2 regions of the Pedobacter ginsengisoli genome follow, and region 2 is predicted to be linked to the other one. Evidence: riboswitches for the same ligand, from Rfam matches in the RefSeq annotation. Region 2 holds a riboswitch; the other holds the start of a gene.
What was found. Region 2 has a riboswitch for cobalamin ahead of metE (5-methyltetrahydropteroyltriglutamate--homocysteine S-methyltransferase). Riboswitches for the same ligand answer to the same signal wherever they lie in the genome.
Positions count from the first base shown of each region.

Region 1: linked by a shared signal. The riboswitch ahead of CPT03_RS09285 (TonB-dependent receptor) and the one ahead of metE (5-methyltetrahydropteroyltriglutamate--homocysteine S-methyltransferase) in region 2 are both predicted to bind cobalamin.

Region 1 is NZ_CP024091.1:2,247,801-2,258,782, reverse strand. It holds gene CPT03_RS09310 (basic secretory protein-like protein) at 1-2,233, opposite strand, end outside; gene CPT03_RS09305 (penicillin-binding protein 1A) at 2,327-4,789, opposite strand; gene CPT03_RS09300 (polyphosphate kinase 2 family protein) at 5,142-6,023, shown strand; gene CPT03_RS09295 (serine hydrolase) at 6,024-7,271, opposite strand; gene CPT03_RS09290 (response regulator transcription factor) at 7,470-8,153, shown strand; cobalamin riboswitch at 8,191-8,402, shown strand; gene CPT03_RS09285 (TonB-dependent receptor) at 8,499-10,562, shown strand; gene CPT03_RS09280 (YncE family protein) at 10,567-10,982, shown strand, end outside.
Region 2 is NZ_CP024091.1:4,936,193-4,947,174, reverse strand. It holds gene CPT03_RS20800 (DUF2130 domain-containing protein) at 1-915, shown strand, start outside; gene CPT03_RS20795 (hypothetical protein) at 923-1,231, shown strand; gene rlmF (23S rRNA (adenine(1618)-N(6))-methyltransferase RlmF) at 1,238-2,182, opposite strand; gene CPT03_RS20785 (diacylglycerol kinase family protein) at 2,286-2,633, shown strand; gene recO (DNA repair protein RecO) at 2,637-3,362, shown strand; tRNA gene CPT03_RS20775 (tRNA-Val) at 3,478-3,555, shown strand; tRNA gene CPT03_RS20770 (tRNA-Val) at 3,637-3,714, shown strand; gene CPT03_RS20765 (TonB-dependent receptor) at 3,914-6,640, shown strand; gene CPT03_RS20760 (GLPGLI family protein) at 6,637-7,398, shown strand; gene CPT03_RS20755 (Lrp/AsnC family transcriptional regulator) at 7,422-7,883, opposite strand; cobalamin riboswitch at 8,058-8,194, shown strand; gene metE (5-methyltetrahydropteroyltriglutamate--homocysteine S-methyltransferase) at 8,245-10,551, shown strand; gene CPT03_RS20745 (methylenetetrahydrofolate reductase) at 10,612-10,982, shown strand, end outside.

The DNA.
Region 1 (10,982 bases), 2.7 Mb from region 2:
TATGGACTTTATTAAACGGATAGGCTCCAAATAATTGCATCTGATCTTCAAATGTCCTTATCAGATTGGTTCTATCATTTATAACATTTAGTTTGCTACCATCATTCTGATCAATTTGTTCGGCTGCAATGTCTCTAAATCCTGTAATGTATGGGATGTGAGATAATGCGAAACCCCAGTTAATTCGGCTTTGCTGGTTAATATATCCTACCAGACCACCAAAATCATAGATTTCGCCATTTACAGATAAGTTAGCTACGATTTGGTTTTTGCCTAAAATATCACTGAACATACCCACAATACCGCCTTGAACACCTGTGCCAAACCTGCTGGTTGAAACACCCACGCCACTGTTAGCAAGATAGTCAAGCTTGAACTTTGGTTTGTAAGGGATCAGCCTCATAGAATCAGCCACTGTTTTTTCGAATTTTTCGAAGTTCCCAAGATTAGAGTTTACGATGTCGACACCTGTGTTTTCCATTGGAGGCAGGATCGCCGCATCGAAGTTAACCTCATTAACGTCAACCGGTTTTGATTTGAAATTGCTAACCGGGGAATTGTATAAAGTATACCTTTGATAACGGTAGTAGCTGTAAACAATATCGTCGTTTCTTGAAACTGAAATGGCTGGCGAAAACTCTGTAACCCCACTAATACCTGTAAAGTAGTCAGTAAGTTGTTTTGCGGTGTTTTCAGCAAGGTTGTATTCATATAGATTTCTGAAACCATCTCTGTTTGATAAGAAGAATAACCTTTTGCTATCGCCAGAAAACTGTGCGTTTAAATTGTTAGCTCCCGGGAAAACAGGAATGTCAGTTAATGATTTACTTTCAATATCATATATGGTAAGGTTAATAGGATGAACCGCATTGCTGCTGTTTTTTATCATAGAAGCCCTGTCTGATGAAAAAACAAGTTTCTTTCCATCGGGAGAATAGCTAGGAGCATAATCCGAATAAGAATCATTGGTAATTGCGGTAACAGCTTTTGTTTTGATATTGTATGTGAAAATATCACTCTGTCCTTCAACCATTCCGGAGAAAGCAATTTCGTCGCCACTTGGTGACCAGGTAAGGTTTCCAAATTGTTCAACGTTTGACATGTTTGCCCTTAAAGCAACGCTTCCGTTGTCCACATTAATGACCATCAACTGGTTTCGGCCTTTGCTGAAGATGCTAAAAGCAAACTGTTTACTGTCTGGGGACCATGCACCAGCAGATTCCAGGAAGTTAAAGTCGTCAATGTGTGAATTAGCTACCTGGCTACTTAGCTTTCTCATTATTTTTCCTGTCTTGGCATCGGCTAAAAAGAGATCAATGCCAAATAAATCCTTTTCTGAAAGGAAGCACAGGTATTTTCCATCAGGACTGATTGCAGGGGCTACATTCATATTTCCTGCATTCTTGTTGTCAATAATTTTTGTTCCGCTTATCTTAATTTGGGAACTATCAGATTTAAGCATTGGGCGGTAATGAGTCTCAATCGCATTTTTCCATAGTCCAGATAACGTATTGTCATCGTATCCAAAAGTATATTTTAAGCCATTCTCGTATCCAAATCTTGCGGTAGCTTTAAATAAAGGTACAATAGTAGTATCACCATAAACTGAGCCTACGAAAGTCCAGAACGCTTGTCCGTAGCGATAAGGGAAGTATTTATTAGAATTGGTAAGATCCTTTAAAGAAGGTATATCTCTGTTCAATAATGCATCTCTCATCCACATTGAAGTAAAAGCATCAGTTTTGCCTACAGAAAGATATTCGGCCATACCCTCAATCATCCACAGGGGAATCTGGCTAATGTTTTCCAAGCCAACAGAATCTTTTTCGAGCAGGATATGATACTGAAAGGCATGGACCAGCTCGTGACCGAGAACGTGTCTGGTTTGGTTATTCAGCTCCATTACCGGCATAATTACCCTATTTTTAAGTGCCTCGGTAACACCCCCCGTACCTACACCAATTTCACCTTGTAAGGCTGTAGTTTGTTGGAAGTCTGGATGGTTGTTATAAAGAATAATAGGGTTTTTATTAAGGAATGTATCTCTAAAAATCTCCTGATGCATTTTATACCAGGTCTCTGCATCCTGAGCAAATTTCTGAATCATCTTTTCATTTTTAAGATAATAATAGAGCTCGAAATGAGGAGTTTGAAGCACCTTAAACTTCTCATTTTTATACCGGACCTTATTCTGACCAAAGTATTGGGCCTGAACTGAAACAGCAGATATCATTATTAAGACTAGCAGTGGAATTAATCTTCTCAAAAATGTAGAGTTCATGATCATTGTATGGCTATTTTGTTATAATTTATTAAATATATGGGGCTACTGTTGTTCGTTTTTCTTTCTTTCTTTTTCCCTTTCCTTTTCTTCCTGACGTTGTTTTCTCTTTAACTGACGTTCTTCTTTTTTTGTTAGAGGGGCTTCAGCAGCTGGCTGAGGTTTAGCCGGCTCCGGCGTTTTATTTTCCTCAGGTTTAGGAACCACAATTTCTGGTTGAACAGGCTGTGTTTCTTCAACAGGAGGTACATCGAAGTTAGTTGAATCCACAGCCATACTATCTGTGCTGGTCGTGTCAACCGAATATCTTGGCGTAGGGCAGTCTATATCTCTTGTAATTTTGACTTTTGATTTAGGGAAGGGGCCCATTGTATATCCAGTACTTGGGTCTTTGTATACCTTTTCCATGAATTTTGCAAAGATAGGCAGGGCGGTTCTAGATCCCTCACCAGTTTCTCCATTCTTGAAGTGTGCGGTACGTTCATCACAACCAACCCAAACCCCGGTAACAAGGTCTTTTGTAACCCCCATGTACCATGCATCAACATAGTCAGATGAAGTTCCGGTTTTACCGCCAATCTGATTGTTGTTTTTCCAAAGATCCCATTCCCAAAGTGCTTGCGAAGTTCCTCCCGGTTCTTCCATACCACCTCTAAGCATGTACAGCATTAGCCATGCTATTTCTTCGGTAAGTGTTCTTTTTGTTTTTGGTTTAAATTCCTCAATGATATTGTCGTCCTGATCAGTAACCTTTTCTACAAGGATAGGCTCAGTTCTGATTCCTCCGTTTAAAAAGGTGCTGTATGCTTTAACCATTTCATATACAGTTACGTCATTCGGGCCAAGACTCACAGAAGGTACAGAAGCAAGATGGCTATCAATACCGCATTCATGAGCCCATTTTACCACATTTTCTGCACCTACTTTTTCAGTAACCTGAGCGGTAATTGTATTTACTGATTTAGCCATTGCCCAACGCAGAGACATTTCGCGATAGCTATTGCTCCAGTCTGCATTTCTAGGTTCCCAATATTCTGTTTTCCCATTTTCCTGGTAGGAGATGCGAACAGGTTTGTCGGTGAATTTATCGCAAGGACTCATTCCTGATTCTAAAGCAGCTAAATAAGCGAATGGCTTAAAGGTTGAGCCAGCCTGTCTCTTGGCTTGGTTTACGTGGTCGTACTTAAAAAACTTGTGGTCAATACCACCCACCCAAACTTTAATCTTTCCATTAAATGGATCCATGGTCATCATTCCGGTATTCATTATCTTACCATAATACCTAATAGAGTCCATGGTTGAAAAGAGAGTATCCCTGTCGCCCTTCCATGTAAAGATCTTCATCTTCTTTTTCTTATTGAAATAGGCTTCTATAGAATCGGGTGAATTGCTGAATTTCTTTTGAAGAAGCGCATATATAGGTAGGTTTTTCTTTGCGCGTTCTGGATAATCAACCTTTTTCTTTTCTGAATCTTCCCATGGATCTTCATTTCCCCAAACATTATAAAATCTTTTCTGAATGGTTTTCATTTGCTCTGAAACCGCTTCTTCGGCATATTTTTGAAGTTTGGAGTCTATTGTGGTATAAATTTTTAAACCGTCTTCGTAAAGGTCATATCCATTTTCTTCACACCATTTTTCAAGGTATTTATCAACTGCAGTTCTCAGGTAAGAATCACCATCGCTACCTTCATCAACACGGCCCTCTTTAAGCTTTATTGGTTTGTTTTTAAAACTGTCTAATTGCGCAGTATTGATATAGTTGTATTTATTCATCTGAGCAAGCGCAACATTACGTCTCTCTAATGCTCTTTCAGGGTTTTTTATAGGGTTATATAAACTAGTGCCTTTTAACATACCAATTAGCAAAGCTGATTCGGGTATATCAAGTTCATTTGCTTGCTTATCAAAGTATACACGTGCAGCTGTTTTAATTCCATAAGCATTATTACCAAAAGAAACCGTGTTCAGGTACATTGTAATAATGTCGTTTTTGGAGTAATTAGACTCCAGTTTTACAGCAGTAAGCCATTCTTTAAGTTTTGGTATAATTGTTCGCAATAGCGGGATATGACTTAAAAGTCCTTGTGATTTATTGTATCGTGTGCGATAAAGATTTTTTGCTAATTGCTGAGTAATTGTGCTGGCACCTCTTTTATCACCTGTTGCGGTGGAAATTCCGCTTGACAATAAGGAACGGAAATCGATACCCATATGGCTGTAAAAGCGTACGTCTTCAGTAGCTACAAGAGCGTTTATTACACTAGGTGCTATTTCGTTAAAGTTTACCGGGGTCCGGTTTTCTTTATAATAGCGGCCAATTAACTTGCCGTCGGCCGTGTATAGTTCAGAACCTACGCGAAGAGTAGGGGCTTTTATATCTTTATTAGAAGGAGAATAACCAAATAACCATAAAAAGTTAAGCTGCAGTGCACAAAAGAAGATAATGATACAAAAAAGAACTATGCTCGAATAACGAATATACTTATTGCGAATTTCTTTAAACATGTGATAAAGATGAAAAAAAACGTAAAACTGTTAATGTTAAATAGTGTTAAAACTTGCAGTGCAAATAAACACAATTAATTAATAAACTGGTTGATTTGATACTTGAAGTTGCTTTATTCTATTTAAAGTATAATTAAGTGTGTTAAAAGATTTATAAAACAATTGTTAATCAGGAAAATAAGAACATAAAAACAGTACTGGAAATGTATCGTTACTATGAATTTAGGCTTTATACGTCAAAAAACATAAACAAAGATAATAAATTGGAAATCCAAATTAATCATGACAATTCAGATTACCAGGTATAATTAAAGGTCAAATTATTTTATATTTAACAAAAACATGCGGCATTATGAAAGACGAAATAGAACAGTATTTTGCTACACCGGGAGTAAAAATTTCTCTTAAAAACTTTGATACCCGTTATAAGGGGAACCTTCAGAAAGAAGAGGGGAAGGAGAGACTGGAGGAAATTAAATTGAAACTGAGTGCTGCCCAGGAGACATTGTATGCAGAAAATACCCGCTCTGTGTTAATTATTTTTCAGGCGATGGATGCTGCCGGAAAAGATAGTGCCATACAGCATGTGATGTCTGGCTTAAATCCTCAGGGATGCCAGGTTTATAGTTTTAAGGCTCCAAACTCAGAGGAATATGATCACGATTTTTTATGGCGCCATTATAAGGCTTTGCCGGAAAAGGGAAGGGTAGGGATTCATAACCGGTCACATTATGAAAATGTATTGGTTTGTAAGGTGCATCCTGAATATGTACTTAACGAGAATATTCCAGGATATCAGGATGTGAAAAATATGAATGCTTCCTTCTGGAAAAAGCGTTATGAAAGCATCAGGAATTTTGAAAAACACTTAAATGAAAATGGAACTGCAATCATAAAAATTTTCCTGTATGTTTCTAAAGAAGAGCAAAAACAACGGTTTCTGGATAGAATAAATGATCCCGCTAAAAATTGGAAATTTTCTTCAGGTGATATTGAAGAGCGCAAATTATGGAAGCAATACATGACTGCTTATGAGGAAGCAATAACTGCTACTTCAACACAAGATGCTCCGTGGTATATTATTCCGGCAGATCAAAAGTGGTACGCCAGATTAGCAATTAGCCATATATTATCAGAAACATTTAAAAAGCTTAATCTTAAGTTCCCGGTTCTGGAAAAAGATGAAATGGAGAAACTGGACGAAATAAAAACGCAGCTGCTTAACGAAGCATAACTAATTATACTTCATCCTGAATTTTTTAAGATCGGGTGGCGTTTTATGTTTCTGTTCCAGTTCGTATTTATAGATGGTTTGGCCAAGGTTTTTCATAAATGGATAGCAAACGGAGTCGTATTCGTAATTGTTGTCGTTAAAAATACCATCATCATTAGATTGAACTACGGCTGTAAGAAAGAATTCGATATTGTTCTTAAAATCGACGAAATATGAGTTATCAATAATGAAACCATAAGAGTCGCCATATTTATTAAATATGCGGATGTTAGGATCAATTTGAGCGTTTTTGTCGCGGCCGTAATAGAGCATTTTTGAATAAGTTGGCCAAAATTCGTTAGCCTTATAGGCAGGATAATCACTTTCAGTGGGTAATTTACTCATATAAGTATAGATCAGCTTATAATTGTCTGCTGTTAAATTAAATCTTTCTTTTGCAGGGAAAGCTTCGGGATATATCAACTTTCGCATCATAGCCTGTTGATCGGAAATGCTAAAGGCATTTTTATTCTCCAAATTAAAAGGCTTATTCACCAGTTTATCTGTGCTGTCCAGGTAACCAACACCCATAAGGGTATTTGTTAATGATAAAGGATACTCTTTCGGATCATATTGTTCGGTCTGGCTGTATATTAATTTATCCTGATTGTAAAATTTAATAGGATTAGTATGTTTTGCAGTCTCACCTGCATCACCAATAGCCAGGCGGTTTAATATACGGCTATTGAAGAAACCGTATTTTTTTAGTTTGCTATTGATTTCAGCGCGACCAATAAATTCAAACAAACGGTTAAATGCATCGTTGTCGCTGGTAAGCAATATCTTTTTAATATAATGTTCAATAGAAGGTAGTCTATTTTTAGCTGTACTATCTGTTAGTACCTTTGTTTGCTTAACATAAGAGCTATCAGTAATCATCGCACTTTTAGCTGTTAACCCAGTTATTTTAAGCTCATTTATCTTTTCAAGTGCAAAAATTACCGCTGCCAGTTTAACCGTACTTGCAGGGTAAAAGTATCTATGGTCATCTAAGTTATAGCTATACGTTTTGAAAATGGGCTTATTCTTTGTGTTTCTGTTAATCTGAGTATAAAGGATCTGGATTTGATTTTTTTGAGGATGGTTTAATACTCCGGTAAAAAGTTCAGGGTTTTTATGCATCAATTGTGCTAATAGCATAGTGTCTGTTTTCTGGGCCATTGTATTCAGGCTAATCATTACTAGAAAAATAGAGGCAAACTTCATCATCTTAATAAGAATTGTAATGATAAATATAAGGATAAAAGAGGATTGAGAACGGTTTTTATCCAGAGTTAAATTTTATGCAAAATGATCTTAAAAAAACAATAAAAACAATACCTGTTTTTGGGTATTTTATTACCTTTATTATATTAATATGGCTTATATTTAACTTATAATTACAATCCCTATTATCGCTTTCGAAATATGAATCAAAACGCTCTTCTCCAAAATAAAATTAATGATGCTATAGCTAAAATTTCAGTAATATCAGATGAACTGCCGGGGGTTGTTATTGTGCACGACCTCAGAGACTGGTCGGTCGCCTGGATGTCTAAACGAGGATTGCAGCAACTGGGAGTTTCTCTTGAACACATTACCAGTATAACTGCAGAAGAATATTATGTTAGGTATTTTAATGGCGATGATGCTCAGGATTATGTGCCTAAGATACTTGGATTGATAGCACAAAATAACGATGAAGATTTATGTACTTTTTTTCAGCAGGTTCGTTTTTCTGATTCTAGTGACTGGCACTGGCATATGTCGAGCGTAAAGGTCTACTTAAGAGACGACGAAAATAAACCATTACTGGTAATAACGATAGCTTTGCCAATTGACTCGATGCATCATATGACTGTTAAGGCCTCGCGGTTACTCGATGAGAATAACTTTCTGCGTAATAACTATCATAATTTTACAAAATTAAGCTCCAGAGAGCGCGAAATACTTAGCTTAATGGCATTAGGGAAAACCTCTGCAGAAACTGCAGAGCAGCTTTTTATTTCCCCAAGTACTGTAGAAACCCACAGAAAAAACATCAAACAAAAATTAGATACAAACTCGTATTACGAAATCTGTCAGTATGCAAGGGCATTTGATTTAATATAGAAAAGCATTTAAGCTTGCTGAAAGCTATTTATTTAAGTACATTTGCATCGCTTTTGGTTCCCGATGCATTTTATTCGGGATTAAAAGGGAATACGGTGTAAATCCGTAACTGTCCCGCAGCTGTAAGCTTCATAACGGTGTTCAAATCAAGGCCACTTTTTCTGATCCTTTAAAAAAGGGGATTAAGGATTGGGAAGGCAGAATTACCGGAAGTAAGTCAGAAGACCTGCCATAAGTGGTAATATTTCATAGCTTTCGGGGATTGAAGCTTGGAGTGAGTGCTTATTTATTGTATTTCATTTCCTTGATCTAACTGTTTGCTGTGGGTAATAAACTCACAACAAAATGAGAAGAAGTAAAAACGCTGTTTTTGGCGTAAACTCTATTTTTTTTACTTTTCTAGCTATTATATGGCTGGGCATGTGTACTATGTCTCTTCAGTCGTTTGCCCAAACAGGCTCAACAAAACCAAATGAATCAGATTCTTTAAATCAGATTAATCAGCTTAGAGAGGTACAGATCAAGAAAATAAAGATCAGCAAAAGGCAAACTTCTTCAACTCCATTACAAATACTATCAGGAGCGGAGCTCGAAAAATTAAACAGCCTTTCTGTAGCAGATGCTGTTCGTTTTTTTTCAGGAGTACAGCTTAAAGACTATGGTGGCATTGGTGGTTTAAAAACAATTAATGTACGCAGCATGGGTACCAATCATACTGCCGTATTCTATGATGGTGTACAGTTGGGAAATGCACAAAACGGACAGGTAGACCTGGGTAAATTTTCATTAGATAATATTGAAGAGATAGAACTATACAACGGACAAAAGAGCTCTATTTTCCAATCTGCCAAAGGCTTCGCGTCAGCGAACTCATTGTATCTTAAATCGAAACAACCTGATTTTTCAGATGGAACTACCCAAAAAGTTCGTGCATCATTAAAAGGAGGGTCATTTGGCCTTATTGATCCATCGCTTTTATGGCAAAGTAAAATAAGTAATAATGTTTACAGCTCTTTAAGTGCAGAGTATAAAAATGCCAATGGCAAATATAAGTTCCGATCTACTAATGGCGTATATGATACTACTGCTGTAAGGAAGGATGGTGATATTGAAGCCATGCGATTAGAGTTGGGATTAAATGGAATGCTGTCTGACAGCAGTACATGGAAAGTAAAACTATATGGTTATAAAGACAATCAGGGGTTGCCTGGTGCAGTTGTGAACAATGTATTTTCATTTTCACAACGGATGTGGAATAAGAACTTTTTCGCACAATCTTCTTATGAAAAGAATGTAGGCAAATACAGTTTGCTGGCAACAGCCAAATACGCAAGTGATAACCTACGTTATCTAGATCCGGATAGGGTAACTGTTAATGGATTGCTTGAAAACAATTTTCATCTGCAAGAAATATATGTATCATTAGCCAATAAGTTAAAAATCACCAATTATTGGGATGTCGTATTGTCTACAGATTATCAGCGGAACGACTTAAACGCAGACCTTTATCGCTTTTCATATCCGGTAAGAAACACCATATTAACTGCTTTGGCTACCCAGTTTCATTTTGCAAAATTTGATATTCAGGCCAATTTATTAAGTACACTAAAATACGATAAAACGCAAAGCGGCCCTGCCGACGTAGATAGAAATGAGCTAACGCCTACAGTTATGGTATCGTGGCAACCCTTTGATCAGAAAGAGTTTAGGTTGCGATCATTCTATAAAAGCATTTTCAGGATGCCAACCTTCAACGATCTTTATTACACTTATTACGGGTTTATAGTTTTAAAACCAGAGTATACAAAACAATATGATTTGGGCTTTACCTATATAAAAGGATATGACAATAAAGTTTTAAGTCAGTTCTCTATACAAGCAGATGCATATTATAACAATGTGAAAAATAAGATAGTTGCAGTGCCTGGTAACAATCAGGCAAGGTGGAGTATGCAAAACCTTGGGCAGGTCGAAATCAAAGGTATAGATGTAAACATACAATCTGTATGGCAAATTACTAATACTATAAGTTTTACTTCAGGGCTTACTTACACCTACCAAAAAGCAATTGATTCCGATCATGCTTCACCAAGCTATAAGGATCTGATTCCGTATACGCCTATACATAGTGGATCATTTCTTGCGAGTGCAACCTACAAAAACCTTTCTATGAATTACAGTTTCATTTATATAGGAGAGCGTTACAATCAAAGTACAAATAGTATATATAACTACGTTCAACCTTGGTATACACACGATATGGCCTTGCATTATAATGTAAAAGTAAACAGAAAGGAAGTTCGTTTTACTGCCGAGGTTAACAATTTGCTGAACCAGGATTACGAAGTAATCACGAATTTCCCGATGCCTGGTCGCTATTATCGTTTTGGATTAAACTACAACTATTAGGCAGATGAAAACGAACAAATTGCTCAATATAATTAGTTTAGGAATACTAGTTGCTTTTTTAGGACTTACAGTATCGTGCCGGAAAGACCTTAAACCGGTTCCTGAACAGCGGGAGACCCTTTTACCTCCTGATCCGTCTGCACAGGTTAAAGGTTTTTATATTGTAAATGAGGGCAATATGAATATGAATAAGGCCTCTTTGGATTATTTGGACTATACTACCGGAATTTATAGGCGAAACATTTATAATGAAGTAAATCCGGAAATTGTAAAGGGATTAGGTGATGTTGGAAACGATATTGCCATTTATGGTTCTAAACTTTATGTGGTGGTAAATGTATCCAATAAAGTTGAAGTTCTGGATGTTAAAACCGGCAAGCGCATTAAGCAAGTTAACATTACCAATTGCCGGTACATTAC
Region 2 (10,982 bases):
CTCGATTTCTTAAAAAAGGAAGAGGCTATGAAGCAAAAAGAAGAAGAAATGGAGCTTCAGCTACAACGTAAACTGCAGGAGCAACGTGCAGATATGACAGAGCAAATCAGGAAACAAGAGGCAGAAAAAAACAGCATAAAGGAAACCGAGCATCAACTAAGGGTAAAAGAACTGGAAAAACAACTCGACGACCAAAAAAAACTGGCCGAAGAGATGAAGCGTAAAGCAGAACAAGGTTCTATGCAACTACAGGGCGAGGTACAGGAATTAATTCTGGAAGAACTACTTAGAAACGCATTTCCTTTTGATCTGATAGCTGAAGTTGGTAAGGGAGTAAGGGGGGCCGACTGCGTTCATCATATCAGAAACCAATTTGGGCAGGAATGCGGTAAAATTATATATGAAAGTAAGCGCACCAAAGACTTCTCGATGGAGTGGATTGAGAAATTAAAAAAAGATATGCGTAGTATGGGGGTCGATGTTGCAGTTATAGTTACCCAGGCATACCCAAAAGGAATGGATTGTTTCGGTGAAAAAGATGGGGTTTGGATTTGCTCATTTGATGAGGTAAAGGCTGTTTCATATATCCTTAGAGATGGTATTGTGAAGTTATTCAGCGCATCAAAATCTCAGGAAAACCGTGGAGATAAAATGCATATGCTCTACGATTATCTGACCAGCAATGAATTCTCTGAACAATGGAAAGCCATTAGAGAAGGTTTCATGAGCATGAAACTATCTATCCAGAGAGAGCGTGATGCTATGGAAAAATTATGGAAGGCCCGCGAAAAACAACTTGAAAAGGTATTGTTAAATGCAGCACATATAAGAGGATCTATTGAAGGTATTGCAGGAACAGACAGCATACAGCTCAGCCTTACTGATGACGAAGATGATCCGCTATTATTAGAGTAATCATATTATGATATACGCAAAAAAGAAAGTACAGCAAACTGCTCATTTGGCCGCTCAAACGGCCAAAATTATTGCGAACGTAAAAGAGCTTCAAGAAAAAAACTTATTAAGAATTGAAGGTAATGAAGTATATGTATATCCTGAAATTCTTAAAGATAAACCAACAGCATTAAACTGGATTAAATGCCTGCATTTATACTGTATGCTAAAAAAACGCTTTAAAGAAAGTGATTCTCTTTTCTTTAAAGATTTTACTACCGGAGAACAGATAGGAGCCTATAAAAATAAAAAAGCAAATGTTTCTATTTTTACCTGAAACCAACTATATCCATTTAGTTTTTCGCCAGTTTTCTTGTTTTTCAAAGTCCAGAAACGTCCAGGCTACAAACCTGCTTACCTTTTGCCCCTGAGCCATCTCAATTGTTCTTACCTCAAACGCATTAAAATTCTGAATCGCTTTATAAATGAACGGAAGGTTACTGCTCTTTGAAACCAAAGTTGAAAACCAAAAACATTGATTAGCAAAAGCAACACTTTCTTCTACCATTTTCCTGATAAATCCTACTTCACCCCCATCATACCATAGCTCTGTATTTTGTCCACCAAAATTCAACGTCACTTCCTTGCCTTTTTGCTTGCCTAAATTTTGCAACTTCCTTTTTGTACCAGATTGAGCCTCTTCAGCAGAAGCATGAAAGGGAGGATTACACATAGTAAAATCAAACAGCTCGCCAGGCTTTATAATACCCTTAAAAATATGTTGTTTATTACTTTGCGCCCTACAGGTTATAGCATTAGTAAGCCCCGAATTTGAAGATATAATTGCTTTTGCAGCTTTTATGGCCCCAGGATCTATTTCAGATCCTACAAAGCCCCAACCATATTCCTGATGACCTATAATCGGATAAACACAGTTAGCGCCCAACCCAACATCTAAACCCTTAACTAACTTTCGTGTTGGTATTACACCATTATTAACAGAAGCAAGCAGGTCTGCCAGGTAATGCACATAATCTGCCCTCCCAGGTATTGGCGGACAAAGGTATCCGGCAGGAATATCCCAATGTGAAATACTATAAAAATGTTTAAGAAGTGCTTTATTAAGACTTTTAACCGCTTCGGAATTAGAAAAATCTATAGATTCATCTCCATATGAATTCACTGCAACATAGTTTTTCAGTTCCGGATAACTTTTAATTAACTCAGGAAAATCATACCTGAAGCGATGTTTATTTCTTGGATGGAGTGATGTTTTTTCTGCAGACATTCGTATAAAATTAACCAAAGTTAAGCGTTCTAACTAAACAATTGGATATATAAGAAAGCATGACGTACTTTGCATCTATAATTTTTCAACTTTTAAAGGTACTATGCTTAAGTTTATCAAGGGATTTGGCTATGCGTTTTCAGGTATTGTTTATGCCTTTAAAACACAGCTAAATTTTAAATTTCATATTGCTGCCCTGCTTGTAACCGCCGTTGCCGGATGGCATTTTACCTTATCTGTAAATGAATGGCTTTGGATAATTGCCGCTGCCGCTATCGTTTTAATAACAGAATTATTGAATACAGCTATAGAAGTACTGGTTGATCTGGTTTCGCCAGATATTAACCCTAAAGCAAAGATCATTAAAGATGTGGCTGCAGCAAGTGTATTGATTGCTGCTATAGCTGCAGCAATAATTGGTTTGATCATTTTCATTCCAAAAATCTTTTAACCCATGCTGCATAAAACCCGGGGCATTGTTTTAAAAACCACACTTTACAGCGAAAGTAGCGTAGTTGTACAGATTTTTACTGAAAAGTTTGGCATTCAATCCTACATGATCAACGGCGTTAAAAAACCTAAGGCAAAGATCAGGATGAACATGCTCCAGCCGCTACACCTTGTAGACATGGTGGTTTATCATAAAACCAATACCAGTATTCAGCGTGTTTCGGAACTCAGGCCTTCCCCTATTTTCAATAGCATCCCTTATGATGTTATAAAAAGTACAATGGCCATATTTATTAACGAGGTATTATACAAGAGTATAAGGCAGCAAATGGCTGATGAGCAATTATTTGATTTTATATTTAATGCCATTTGCTGGTTTGATGAAAACAATGAAACTAATGTAAATTTCCACCTGGCTTTTTTACTTAAGTTATCACGACACTTAGGTTTCGCACCTAATATGCAAACAAAAAGCGACCAGAGCTATTTCGATTTACAGGAAGGAGAATTTAAATCGATGCTCCCAATACATGGCCATTATTTAGAGAAATCTGATGCGATTCTCTTTATTTCTCTATTTACTGCGCCTTTTGAAAAAATAAATCAAATAAAAATAGAAAATAAAACGAGAAGGCTCATTCTAGATAAAATACTGATTTACTACACCTTACACACCGCATCTTTTGGAGATATCCGATCACATCAAGTTTTAGAAGAAGTCCTTTCTTAAAATCTCACAAAAGTTTTGGAGTTTTAAATTAGAGGTGTATATTTGCACTCCCTAACAATCAGGGATTATTACAGCCTACTCAGCTGGCTTTTTTTGCAAAAGAGTAGAACCAAAGGGGAGATTAGCTCAGCTGGTTCAGAGCACCTGCCTTACAAGCAGGGGGTCACTGGTTCGAACCCAGTATCTCCCACCAAAAACCTAACGAGGACTCGAAGGTTAAGAACAACAGCTTACTCAGCTGGTTGTTTTAAACAAAAGAGTAAAAGAACCAAAGGGGAGATTAGCTCAGCTGGTTCAGAGCACCTGCCTTACAAGCAGGGGGTCACTGGTTCGAACCCAGTATCTCCCACCATAATGGACAACCTCGGATAATTCCGAAGTTGTCCATTTTTTTTGCCCTGGCAATTCCTTCTTCACCCCTATTCGCGAGAATAGATTGGCCTAAACCATCCGCTGGGCGTAACTTTTCTGTGATTATTGATATAGATGCAAGCAAAGGAATTTTAAAACTTACTTTTTAGTTATATATTGAGCTAACCAAATACGCTCTCATGAAGATTCTGCTCGCATTGCTTACAATCTGCTGCATCTTTACTGTTCCCACTGCCGCACAAAATTCCTTTACTGTAAAAGGTCTGGTTATCGACACGACTACTCATGTTAAAATTCACGAAGCAACAATTATAGTACTTGATGGCCAGGATTCCATTCTGCAAAAATTCACTTATAGCAACAAGGGTGCTTTTGAACTTAATAACCTAAGACCAGGTAAATTTCTAATTTTCGCTACTTATCCAGACTACGCAGATTTTGTTGAACATTTTACATTAGATGAAGCAAATCCTGTGCACGACTTTGGAAATATCATGATGATTCTAAAATCAAAGCTGCTTAATGAAGTTATTATTAAAGCAAGGGTAGCTGCCATTAAAATAAAAGGTGATACTACAGAATTTAATGCCTCTGCTTACGCAACGCAAAAAAATGCAAAGGTAGAAGACCTGCTGAAGCAATTACCAGGAATGAGGATCAATCAAAGTGGTGTTATTATTTTTCAGGGTGAAACTGTAAGTAAGGTTCTTGTAGACGGTGAAGAGTTTTTTAGTGACGACCCTTCTCTGGTAACTAAAAATATAAGAGCCGATATGGTAAGCAAAGTGCAGGTTTACAATCAGAAAAGTGAACAGGCAAAGCTCACAGGTATTGAAGATGGTGTAAAAGTTAAGACAATCAACGTTGTACTTACCGAGGATAAGAAAAAGGGTCTTTTTGGCAAAGCCGATGCAGGTTATGGCACAGATGATTATTATACAGCCCAACTTATGGCTAATAAATTCAGTCCTAAACAGAAGGTCTCCGTGTATGGGAATATCGGCAATACCGGAAAGGTAGGGCTGAGTGGAGAAGACAACAACAAATTCGGTGATGGATATAGCCAGGGTGATTATGGGGGCAATGGAATTCCCCTGGCGCGTGACGCCGGTGCACATTATAATAATAAATGGAATAAAGACAATCAGTCTATCAACGTGAACTATAAAGCTGGCGCATTAACTACAGATGCCGTTTCCAGTACCATAAGTCAAAACAATCTGCCGGGTAATTTTAACACAAGCAGCAGGAATGGTGTAAATCACCGCTACAACTTTAACCAGTCCTTCAATGGCAGATTTAACTCTAAAATTGATTCAACAGCAGATATTAGTACTAATATTAATGCATACCGTGCTGAAGGCAACAACAAAAGTTATCAGACGGGTTCGACCTTGCGAGGCAATGGCGTTCTACAAAATACAAACACAAATTCAACAATAGGTGAGAACATGTTTGAATCCTTTGCTGCGAACGCAAGGTATACAAAAAGATTTAAAAAGAAAGGCAGAAGTATTTCCATTAACACAGGTGGCTCTTTGGATCGGAGTAATAGCAAAAACAATCAGAAGTCGGAATTGAAATATTATAATGAATTGGGTGTGTTAGACAGCACAAGTACCATCGATCAGTTTAAGCCCTATATTTCCAATGCGAACAGGCTCTCAGCTGGTTTTTCGTACACCGATATGCTGACTAAGGCTATTTCGATTACCGCAGGATATAATTTTTCCAGAAGTATCACCACAAACGACCGAAGATCTTTTAATCTATCAGGTGCCAACCGGTACGAAGAGCTTGATTCTGCATTCAGCAGTGATTTTAAGTTAGTAAATCTCTCAAGTTTATACAGCTTAAGTGCAAATTATTCATCAGGCAAGTTATCCGCAGGTGCAAGTACCAGTCTTGCAGATGCCAGCTATAAACAGGAGGATCAATTTATTGATTTTGTGATGAACCGCAAGTTCATCAACCTCCAGCCAGGGGCCTATCTGAGATATCAGTTAAGCAAGGCGGCATCACTCTCCTTAGACTATAATGGAAACACTAACCTGCCCTCCTCCTATCAATTACAGCCACTACGTCAGAACAGTGATCCGCTAAACATAAGTCTGGGCAACCCGGATTTGAAATCTTCCTTCAGCAACCGTTTTTCTTATAATTATAGGGTCTACCAACCAACGCGTGACCAGGGAATCAATTTTAACGGAAATTACAGCTTTACAACTAATGCCATTGTAAGTAACAGAGTTACTGATTCAGCTGGTGTAAACACGCTGAGCTACTCAAACCTACGCGGTGGCAAGCCCAGTTACTGGAATATGTACGCTGAACTATATGGACATGCAACCAAGCTTGATTTTATACTTTACATTAGCCTCAACGTTAATGGGAATGCCTATTTTAACTATGTAAACAATACATTGAACAAGACCAGTACAGTAGAATATAAACCACAAATCGACATAGGGAAAAATACAGCAACCTATTCCTATGGTTTCAGTATAGGATCAAATTATGTGGTCAGCTCATCATCGCTGCAATCTGTAAATAATAACAGAAAAGGTTTTTTTAGCAATGCTAGCTTTTACACCAAACTACCCAATAACTTCTTTATAGGAGCGGATGCTCAATACAACTACATGGCAAAAAACCGATTGTTTAACCGCAATTTTGAGCGGCTCATTGCCAATGCTTATTTTGGAAAAAATTTCCTTAAAGAGGAAAACCTGAAACTGACAATTAGGGGAAATGACCTATTTAATCAAAATACAGGATATGAACGTTACAGTTCAGCAGATGGCTTTACTGAGTCAAGAAATACAACCATTCGCAGATATTTCATTCTATCCTTAACCTGGGACTTTACAAAGTTTGGTAAATCACTTCAAAAACAACAACCATGAAACAGTTAGTTATTTTGCTGATTTGCATATTCACAACAAAAAGTATTTATGCTCAAAATAAACACTTTATTACCAGTGGGGTAATAGAATTTGAGCGAACCATGAATATGTTTGCGCTGGTCAAAAAAAAGGTGACAAAACACAGTATGGAGAATAAAGCTTACTATGAAAAGTACTTGCAAACTGAGCCTCAATTCAGGGTACTGAAGAGTAGTTTGACCTTTAATACCGGTAGTTCTCTTTTTACGCCCGTGGCCGCAAAAAATGTTCATTGGTGGTATGATACCCCAATGGCAAATCAGGTCAATATTGTATTTTCTGACTTGAAAAATGGAACGAGCACCATTCAAAAAGAATTCTATGAACGTACTTATCTTGTGAAGGATAACTTACGGAAAATTAAATGGAAAATAACTGAGGAAACACGAATAATTGCTGGTTATGAATGCCGGAGAGCCAACGGGCTGATGCTCGATTCTATCTACGTAGTTGCTTTTTATACAGAAGAGATTCATGTACCAGGTGGTCCTGAATCCTTCAACGGACTGCCGGGAATGATTCTGGGTATTGCTGCTCCACATGAAAATGTGACCTGGTTTGCAACCAAGGTTACAGAAACTAACGTTGAGCCGAAAAACATTGAGCCGCCAAAAAAGGGCAAGGCAGTAAATAATGAACAAATGCATGAAGAGATTATGAAAGCTTTAGCCAACCAGGGAGACCATGCAATTGTTCAACTTAAAGGGCTTTTGTTATAACATTTCCAACTTGCGTACTTTCCTTAAAAACTAATATTATGTGTATTTTTTATTTCTGCCATAACAAAAGTACTGTGGGTACTCCCTATACTTTCAACTGAGCCCAGTTTGTTAAAAACAAAATCCTGATAATGCTTCATGTCCCTTGCATACACTTTTAGGATAAAATCATAATCGCCCGAAATATTATAGCACTCCACCACTTCATCAATTTCAAGAATGTCGGCTACAAAGTGATGGCCTATTTTTTTGTCGTGCTGTTTAAGTTTGATATTGCAAAAAACAATGAATCCTTGATTGAATTTCTCTGCATCCAAAATCGCAATATACTTTTTGATGTATCCGTTATTCTCTAATCTTTTCATCCGTTCAAAAACCGGTGAAGGAGAAAGATTTACCATCGCTGCCAGCTCTTTATTTGTATGTTTTGCATTGTTAGCCAATATCTTCAGGAGCAATAAATCTGTTTCGTCTAATTCGTTCATAGAATATTTTTCTTTGTGACGAGTAAAAATAATGTATTATCAGCAAAAAACACCAAAACAAATAACAAAACCAGACAATATATCTAAATATCATCTTCTGAAAAGATATATAATCTTCAAATGTATCTTTGTTAAAGTTTAAAACTGATTTGTAATAATTAAAGTTCTTTACATATTTCAACCATCGGAAAAGGTTTTACTTAGCTGTAAATTAATAGGGAACTGTGTGTAAATCACAGACTGTCGCGCAACTGTAAGTAACAGATCAAACTGTTATAAGTCAGACCCCTGCCTGCTCTGCATGCTGAAATCATAAAGGGCCTTTTACAATGATTATTAACCATTTAAAAAGTTGAAAAAAATGTTAACACAAAATCTGGGTTACCCGCGCATTGGTAGCCAAAGACAACTAAAAAAAGCCTGCGAACAATATTGGGCAGGTAAAATTGACCTTATAGAATTGAATAAGGTAGCCCGTACCATAAAAGAGCAAAACTGGCAAACCCAATTAGAATCAGGAATCGATTTGATCCCATGTAACGATTTCAGTTATTACGATCAGGTATTAGATACCAGTTTACTGTTGGGTGTTATTCCGCAGCGTTACGCTCCAGTACTTTCGCAAGTAAAAGACAATAATGAGATTGATCTTTATTTTGCTATGGCACGTGGCTATCAGAAAGACGGCCTTGACATTACCGCCATGGAAATGACCAAATGGCTAGATACCAATTATCACTATATAGTTCCTGAATTTACGGCGAACCAGCAATTCAAAATTTTCAATGAGAATATATTTGGCGAATACAACAGCGCTAAACAATTGCTTGGAGACAAAGCAAAGCCAGTATTAGTTGGCCCGGTAAGTTATTTACTAATAGGCAAAGAAAAAGAACAAGGATTTGAAAGAGTTGACCTGATCAGAAATCTTGTTCCGGTTTATATAGAAATCATCAACCGCCTGAAACAACAAGGCGCCTTATGGGTGCAGCTAGACGAACCTTGCCTGGCATTAGACCTTTCTAAAAAGGAGAAAGAAGCATTTGATTACGCTTATCGTGCCATTGCCAATCGCGTAAGTGGTATTAAACTGCTTGTTGCCACTTATTTCGAGGCCTTGCTAGACAACACTGAGTTGGCCGTAAATCTTCCGGTTACTGCATTACATATTGACCTGGTACGTGCACCTGAGCAATTGGATGAAGTGCTTGCGCTGATTCCAGATAATCTGCAACTCTCTGTAGGTGTAGTAGATGGACGTAATGTTTGGAAAAACGACTATGAAAAGTCATTATCTTTAATCAATAAAGCAGTTGAAAAACTAGGTGCAAACCGCGTGATCATTGCTCCATCGTGCTCACTGCTGCACAGCCCAATTGACCTGGAACTGGAAACTGCGATTGACCCTGAAATCAGAAACTGGATGGCTTTTGCCAAACAAAAACTAACTGAAGTAAGCGAAATCCGTCAGATTGCTGAAGGAAATACTACTCTGCTTGAAGCCAATAAAGAAGCTATTAAAAGCAGACGATCATCACAAAAAGTACACAAGCAAGTAGTTAAAGATCGTATTGCAGCGATCAGTGAAGCCGATGCAACTCGTAACAGCCAGTTTCCTATACGCCAGCGCTTACACCACGAAAGATTTAATTTCCCGGCTTTTCCAACAACAACCATCGGATCATTTCCGCAAACTGACGATATCCGTCAACTACGCGCAAAGTTCAAAAAAGGTGACCTTACACTTGAACAGTATGATCAGGCAATAGAACAGGCTACCATAGATGCCATCCGCTGGCAGGAAGAGATTGGCCTGGATGTGTTGGTTCATGGCGAGTTTGAGCGCAACGACATGGTTGAATACTTTGGTGAGCAGCTAGATGGCTTCCTGTTTACTAAAAATGGATGGGTACAAAGTTATGGCAGCCGCTGTGTAAAGCCACCGGTAATTTATGGTGATGTAAGCCGCCCTGAAAACATGACTGTACGATGGAGCAAATTTGCCGCTGCACAAACTGATAAACCAATGAAAGGAATGCTTACCGGCCCGGTAACGATCCTGCAATGGTCATTCGTCCGCGACGATCAGCCACGTGAAACTACAACCAACCAGATCGCCTTTGCAATCCGAGATGAAGTATTGGCATTGGAAGAAGGGGGAATTGGCATAGTTCAGATTGATGAGGCTGCTATCCGCGAAGGCCTGCCATTAAGAAAAGCCAAGCATCCGCATTATCTTAACTGGGCAGTAAAAGCTTTCCGCATTACAGCAAGTGGTGTGCAGGATAAAACCCAGATCCACACCCATATGTGCTATAGCGAGTTCAATAACATAATTGAACATATCGCAGCAATGGATGCTGATGTGATCACCATTGAAACTTCCAGATCACAAATGGAGCTATTGCAGGCCTTTGCTCATTTCGAATATCCAAACGAGATTGGCCCGGGTGTATACGACATCCACTCGCCACGTGTACCAACTACCGGCGAGATGGCTTCATTACTTGCTAAAGCGGCTGATTTATTACCTGCACGTAACCTTTGGGTTAATCCAGACTGTGGTTTAAAAACCCGAAAATGGCCTGAAACAAAAGCAGCGCTCGAAAACATGGTTGCAGCCGCTAAACAGGCCCGCGAACAGATCAGCGTAGAAAGTATATTATAATTACTATAATACTGCAGGCGTTAAAACTGCCTGCAGTATAAATTATAAACGCCCAAACATATGTTCCTAGATAAGATCAAATCCGGTCAGTCCGGAATTTTAACTTATGGTATCACCCCACCAAAATCAGAAACAAGTCCGGAGAGAGTTGCCGAAATTGCCAATAGAACCATGGCACGGCTTATCCCTTTGGATATTGATGCACTAATTGTATACGATGTGCAGGATGAATCGGCCCGGACTTCTGAAGAAAGACCTTTTCCTTTTTTGAATGCTTACGATCCGTTCACCTTTGCCAGTAAATATCTCGGAGATTTTGAAATCCCCAAAATCATCTACCGCCCTGCTGGTAAGTTTTCGGCAAAGGAACTTTCCAATTGGCTAAATGATTTGCATGAGTACGGCTTTTATCCCGTTTTTGTTGGCGTACC